One region of the Pseudomonas sp. MM211 genome, then DNA from elsewhere that is predicted to be linked to it. Evidence: riboswitches for the same ligand, from Rfam matches in the RefSeq annotation. Region 1 holds a riboswitch; each other region holds the start of a gene.
What was found. A riboswitch is a leader RNA that binds a small molecule or an ion and turns the genes downstream of it on or off. The one in region 1 is predicted to bind cobalamin.
Positions count from the first base shown of each region.

Region 1 (2,181 bases):
GGGATTGACGCGGTTGCCAAGCACGCCGGAGAACGGCAGATCCGGCTGATAGCTGGCCAGGCCGACGGCCAGTGCGCCGAAGGTCTGGGCCATGGCGGAGCCATCGATCACGCCCAACACCGGAACGCCGAAGCGGCGCGCCAGGTCGGCGGCAGATGGCGAGCCGTCGAACAGGCCCATCACGCCTTCGATGAGAATCAGATCCGCCTCGCCAGCGGCCTCCCACAACAAGCGACGGCTCTCGTCCTCGCCGACCATCCACAAGTCCAGCTGATAGACCGGGTTGCCACTGGCGCGGGACAAGATCATCGGATCGAGGAAGTCGGGCCCGCATTTGAACACCCGCACCCGCTTGCCCTGCCGGGTGTGCAGACGCGCCAGGGCTGCAGTGACAGTGGTCTTGCCCTGCCCCGAGGCCGGCGCAGCGATCAACAATGCCGGACAGTGACGCGGCGCGCGCTCACCCGCATCAGATGCAGACGCTGTAACGATCAAAACTCAACGCCTTTCTGTGCTTTAACGCCGGACTTGAAGGCATGCTTGACGAGCGTCATCTCGGTGACGGTATCCGCGGCCTCGAGCAGCGCTGGCGGCGCGCCACGGCCGGTCGCCACGACGTGCTGCAGCTCGGGGCGCGACTCGATGTCGCGAAGCACCACGTCCACGTCCAGGTAACCGTGCTTGAGGGCGATGTTCAGCTCGTCCAGTACTACCAGGGCGATCTGCGGGTCGTTCAGCAATTGCCGGGCGACCTCCCAGGCCTGCAGGGCCTTCTCGATATCGCGCTGCCGATTCTGGGTATCCCAGGTGTAGCCCTCGCCCATCACGTGATAGCTGACTTCATCGGGAAAGCGACGGAAAAAGTGCTCCTCGCCGGTGGCCATGCCGCCCTTGATGAACTGCACCACACCGACCTTGAGACCATGCCCCAGCGCGCGGGCGACCATGCCGAAGGCCGAGCTGCTCTTGCCCTTGCCATTGCCGCTGTGCACCAGCAACAGGCCGTACTCGTCCTGAGCCTGGGCGATTTTCTCGTCCATCAGGGCTTTCTTGCGCGCCATGCGGGCGTTGTGCCGCGCGTCACGCTCTGCTGATTCTCGGCTTGGGGATGGGGTCGATTCGCTCATGGGATCTCCTCAGCGCAGTGCCAATCGGCGCACGCAGGTGAAACGCTCGGGCAGGAAAGCGGGTTCATGCCGGACGATAAAGGAATCACACAGGAGTAGGCAGGAGCTGACCGGGTCGGTCGTGCACCGGCCGCGCCCACCGCGCAACTCTGGAAAAGCGACAGGCCGGTCTCCGGGCTTGCGAGCGCCACGCCTATTTAGACGCGGCCACCAGCGCGGCCATCCGGTATCGACGATACGGTGGCGAAAAGCGTGGCTTGGCTCGTTTACCGTTGCGGGGGCAGCGTCGGCATTGCCTGCTTGCTGGAGCAGCGGCGCACCGACTTCCCAGTTTCACCCTCGGCCGAAACCGAGGACACCTGAAGCAAGCGGCGAAGGGTAAGGATTGGCCGCCTCAGCGTCAATCGAAGACTCAGGGATGACTAGCCAACTCGACCGGAAAAACCCGCTTCGCTTCGATATAGGTACGCTGCCAGTAGCTGTTGGCGAGGCTGTCCAGGCGCACGGTGCCGCCCGAGGACGGTGCATGCACGAAGCGCCCCTCACCGACGTAGATGCCAGCGTGGCTGACCTGGCGGCCGCCACTGGTGGCAAAGAACACCAGATCACCACTGCGCAGGGCATCACGGCCTACGGTCGGCGCGCGCATGCTGATCAGTTCGCGCGTCGACCGCGGCAACTGGATGCCCGCCGCATCACGGTAGACGTAACCAATCAGGCCGCTGCAATCGAAGCCGCTGGCTGGGGTATTGCCGCCGTAGCGGTAAGGCGTGCCGACAAGGCCCAATGCACGAAACAGTACATCGTCAGCGCCCCCCTGATAATTACCAGGTACAGGTGCTACGACAACGGGTTGCGGAGCAGGTACGGGCGCACGACTGGAGCATGCACTGAGCAGTGCTGTGAGCAGCAAGAGGGCGATGCGGATGGTGGCAGTCATGGACGGACGATCCCGGAGCCTGAGTGCGCCCTACTCTGCTCCGTTCACATCTGCAGTGCAAGCTTTAGCTTTATGCTGCAGTCGCTTGAAAACTATCAAGATGTTGCCCGATCA
Region 1 covers NZ_CP081942.1:3,192,580-3,194,760, reverse strand. The annotation lists gene K5Q02_RS14600 (cobyrinate a,c-diamide synthase) at 1-492, opposite strand, end outside; gene cobO (cob(I)yrinic acid a,c-diamide adenosyltransferase) at 492-1,127, opposite strand; cobalamin riboswitch at 1,274-1,505, opposite strand; gene K5Q02_RS14590 (C40 family peptidase) at 1,540-2,067, opposite strand.

Region 2 (2,181 bases), 250 kb from region 1:
TTGAAGCCGGCCACGCGGCCTTCGCTTGCAGTCTGGCGCTGCTGGCCGGTGTAGATCGGGTGCGAAGCGCTGGAGATATCGAGCGTGACGTAGGGGTAGGTGTTGCCGTCGCTGTGCTCGCGGGTTTTGTCGGTGCTGACCGTGGAGCCGATCAGCCAGTAGGCGTCAGCCGAGACGTCGTGGAATAGAACGGGGCGATATTCAGGGTGGATACCAGGTTTCATAAGTGTTCCAATAAATACGTTATAAGGTAACAATATCCAGTCTTATTGATTTTGGTTCTCATTTCAAGCCCGAATCTGGATTTTTCCCGCAGGCCTTGATCGGCCCTCGGATCTTCCAGATCAGAAGCTGAAACGAGTGCTGAGCTGGGCTTGCTAAATTGTTATGTTGTAACAATAATGGTCGCCGAAATTAGCCGTATAAGTGCTGCACTGGCTTCCGGCTTGTTGGGATGAATGCGCAGAAACTGCAGCGAAGCGCTGCAGGGGAGCGACCTAATCGTTTAAGATGCCGCCCGCCGGTTTCCGCGAGGAATTAATAGGGAATCCGTCGCCACCTCTATTGGCCAAACGGAACTGCCCCCGCAACTGTAGGTACTGAGCATCGTTGCATTCGTGTCACTGGGTTCGAATCCGGGAAGGCCGCAGCGTTGCCACGACGTACCAGTCAGGAGACCTGCCGGCATAGGTCTGAGCAGCTGCAGTGCAGCCCTGCTCGGGCGCTGCAATCGAACCAGCCGGCGGGGTGTCCGGGAGGGGCATCCGTAATCACCTTCCTCAGGGACAGGTGCGGCCATGGCCGCTTGGCGTGATGTGTTCTCCAGCCTGCGCACTGCCATTTATGCGTATCTGTTGATTGGGAGATCACCCGCATGACCGTGTCTCGTTTTGCCGTTCTGGCCGCCACCCTTGGCCTGTCTTCGATGGCGCTGGCCGCCAGCCCAACTCAATACCCCCTGACCCTTGAGAACTGCGGCCATGAGCTGAGCTTCGCCGCTGCGCCGAAGAGCGCCGTAACCATTGGCCAGGCCGGTACCGAAATTCTCTATTCCCTCGGGCTTGGCGACCGCCTGGTGGGCACCTCGCTGTGGTTCAGCAACGTGCTGCCCGAGTTCGAGGCACAGAACGCCAAGGTCGAACGGCTGGCCGATAACGATCCGAGCTTCGAATCGGTAATCAACAAGCGCCCCGGTCTGGTGGCCGTGCAGTTCGAATGGATGGTTGGCGAGCAGGGCGTGGTCGGCACCCGTGAGCAGTTTCACGAGCTGAAGATTCCCACCTACATCATGCCGTCCGACTGCGAGGGCAAGGACAATCTGGTCGGTGCAGACGGTACCCGCCTGCAGCCTTTCCAGATCGACAGCCTGTACAAGAGCGTGCAGCAACTGGCGCAAATCTTCGATGTGCAGGCTGAGGGCGACAAGCTGGTCGCCAGTCTGCAGGACAGGCTCGGCAAAGCGGTCGCCAACGCCGAGCAGCGTCAGGCCAAGCAAATCTCCGCTGCGTTCTGGTTCTCCAGCGCCGATCTGGATCTCGATCCCTACATGGCCGGCCAGAAAGGCGTCGCCGACACCATGATGAAGTCGCTGGGCCTGCGCAACGTGGTCGAGTCCAGCGAAGAGTGGCCGACGGTCGGCTGGGAAACCCTGGCCAAGGCCAACCCGACCGTGCTGGTGCTCGCGCGCATGGATCGCCGCCGCTTCCCGGCTGACGATGTGGAGAAGAAGCTCGAATTCCTGCGTAATGATCCAGTCGCCAAACACATGGATGCGGTGAAGAACGGTCGCATCGTGATTCTCGATGCTGATGGCATGCAGGCTTCGCTGCGCATGGTCACCGGCATCGAAACCCTGGCCAAGGCCGTTGACGGGTTCGATCTGCAGAAATGATTACTCGCGGCTCCCGGTTGTTCCTGCTGACCATCGTCTGCCTGCTGTTGCTGGCCGTGGCGGTAGTCGTAGGTGTGGCGCTGGGTGAAACCCGCATCCCGCTGTCGGTGGTCTTTCAGGTGCTGGCCAACAAGCTGTTCGGGGCGGGCTTCGTGCTCGACCCGATCGACGAGGGAATCGTCTGGAACTACCGCCTGACCCGCGCCCTGGTCGCCGCCTGTTGCGGCGCCGGGCTGTCGGTGTGTGGGGTGGTGCTGCAGGCGCTGCTGCGCAATCCACTGGCCGATCCT
Region 2 covers NZ_CP081942.1:3,440,593-3,442,773, forward strand. The annotation lists gene K5Q02_RS15795 (type B 50S ribosomal protein L31) at 1-224, opposite strand, end outside; cobalamin riboswitch at 505-700, shown strand; gene K5Q02_RS15800 (ABC transporter substrate-binding protein) at 875-1,891, shown strand; gene K5Q02_RS15805 (FecCD family ABC transporter permease) at 1,888-2,181, shown strand, end outside.
Region 2: linked by a shared signal. The riboswitch ahead of K5Q02_RS15800 (ABC transporter substrate-binding protein) and the one ahead of cobO (cob(I)yrinic acid a,c-diamide adenosyltransferase) in region 1 are both predicted to bind cobalamin.

Region 3 (2,181 bases), 2.1 Mb from region 1:
TGGGATCGAGCTTGCGCTGGGCGTCGACCTGATCGGGGAAGGCTGCGAAGGTGCCGGCAGCCACTGCCGGGCTGTCGACCACGGTAATCACCGCATCGACGGTGCAGGCGTTGCGGATTTCCGGCCAGTTGAATGCCTGGACCAGAGGCTTGGGCAGGGCCAGGCCGCTGGTTTCGATCAGAATGTGGTCGAGGTCGCCGCGACGCTCCACCAACTCACGCATCACTGGGAAGAACTCTTCCTGCACGGTGCAGCACAGGCAACCGTTGGCCAGTTCGAAGACGCGGCCGTTGGCTTCTTCCTCGGTGCAGCCGATGGAGCATTGCTTGAGGATCTCACCGTCGATACCCAGCTCGCCGAACTCGTTGACGATCACCGCAATACGGCGGCCTTCGGCGTTTTCCAGCATGTGCCGCAGCAAGGTGGTCTTACCGGCACCGAGAAAGCCAGTGACGATGGTGACGGGAAGTTTGGCGAGCGTTTTCATGGAGGCCCCTGGCGTCTGGAGAAACGGCGAGCGGGCAATGAGATGGCAGGCGCCAGCCGGGGCTGTCGCACAAACACCACCGGATCACCCCGCCCGGTTGTCGAAAGCATTATCGAGGCAGGTCTCCTGGCTCACAGGTCATGGCGCGTAGCCGGCCTTCCCGGTTTCCCAGTGGCGGTTGGCGATGCGCTCGCTGCTTACAGTTGCGGGGGCAGCCACGGCTTGCCGTGTTCCCTCTTAGCTCCACACGAGTGGAGAACCTCGAAAGACGCAAGGCTACGCAGAGCCTGCGACACGGTCAATCACGGGGTGACCTGTAACATGTTGACGCACTTGGCGCTTCGTGGTGTTCTTGCGCGGTTGTTTCAGGTGTCTCACGCCGCCGTGCGTGAGGTGAAACGGGAAGCCGGTTCGAGTCCGGCGCTGCCCCCGCAACGGTAAGCGAATGTCAGGATCGTTTTGGCCACTGTGCGAAAGCATGGGAAGGCCGATCCTTATCACTGCCCAGTGATCGTCGTGAGCCCGGAGACCGGCCTGAATCCTTTGTTTGGCAACCCGCGGTGGGCGGGCACGCGCCGATAGCTGCCCGCTCTGCGGGCAGGCTCGCTGCGTCCCTGCTGTGCCGTTCACCTCATAGTGAAGGTTCACGACCATGTCCAGCAGCGTCATTTCGCACTCCAGCGCACCCGCACTTACCCTGTCACAGCGCATTCTGCTCGCCGTCGGCAGCTGCGTTCTTGGCGCCGTGCTGATCTTCTTCGCCGGCTTCTCCCACGTCGAAGCCTTGCATAACGCCGCCCACGATACACGGCATAGCGCCGCGTTTCCGTGCCACTGAGGACGCCACGATGATCAAGCGCATCGCCCAGACTGCCGGCTTCGCCGGCCTGCTCGCCGCCATCGTGCTGACCTTGTTGCAGAGCCTGTGGGTAACCCCGCTTATCCTGCATGCCGAGACGTTCGAAGTCGCCGAACCCGCGGCCACTCTCGAACACAGTCATGACACCTCCAGCGCCGCTCACGATCATGACGCCGCTGGCGGTCACAGCCATGACGGTGAAGCATGGGCACCGGAAGATGGCTGGCAACGGCTGTTATCCACAGGCTTGAGCAATCTGGTGGTGGGCGTGGGCTTCGCACTGATGCTCGCTGGCCTGTTCACCCTGCGCGCGCCCGAGAAAACCTGGCAGGGCCTGCTCTGGGGGCTGGCCGGTTTCGCCACCTTCGTGCTCGCGCCCTCGAGCGGCTTGCCGCCGGAGCTGCCGGGTACCGCCGCGGCCGAGCTGCTACTGCGCCAGTACTGGTGGATCGGCACCGCTGCTTCGACCGCTGCAGGCCTGGCGCTGCTGGCATTTGGCGGCAACTGGATGCTGCGCATACTGGGCCTGGTGATTCTGGCGCTGCCCCATGTGATTGGCGCACCGCAGCCTGAGGTGCATGAAAGCCTGGCACCCGAAGCGCTGGAGCACGAATTCATCCTTGCCTCGCTGCTCACCAACGCTGCGTTCTGGGCTGCCCTGGGGCTGGCTGCCGCCTGGTTCCATGGCCGCACTCGACACGCAGAATGAACGAGCGCCCTACCCTCGTCGCCGGCCTGGGTTGCCGGCGCGGGTGTTCGCTTAGCGAGCTGCTGGCCTTGCTCGACGATACGCTGGCCGAGCATGGCTCGAGCACTGCCGAGCTGACAGCCCTGG
Region 3 covers NZ_CP081942.1:1,069,813-1,071,993, reverse strand. The annotation lists gene cobW (cobalamin biosynthesis protein CobW) at 1-487, opposite strand, end outside; cobalamin riboswitch at 587-766, opposite strand; cobalamin riboswitch at 838-1,039, shown strand; gene K5Q02_RS04770 (CbtB domain-containing protein) at 1,140-1,325, shown strand; gene K5Q02_RS04765 (CbtA family protein) at 1,336-2,055, shown strand; gene K5Q02_RS04760 (cobalamin biosynthesis protein) at 2,052-2,181, shown strand, end outside.
Region 3: linked by a shared signal. The riboswitch ahead of K5Q02_RS04770 (CbtB domain-containing protein) and the one ahead of cobO (cob(I)yrinic acid a,c-diamide adenosyltransferase) in region 1 are both predicted to bind cobalamin.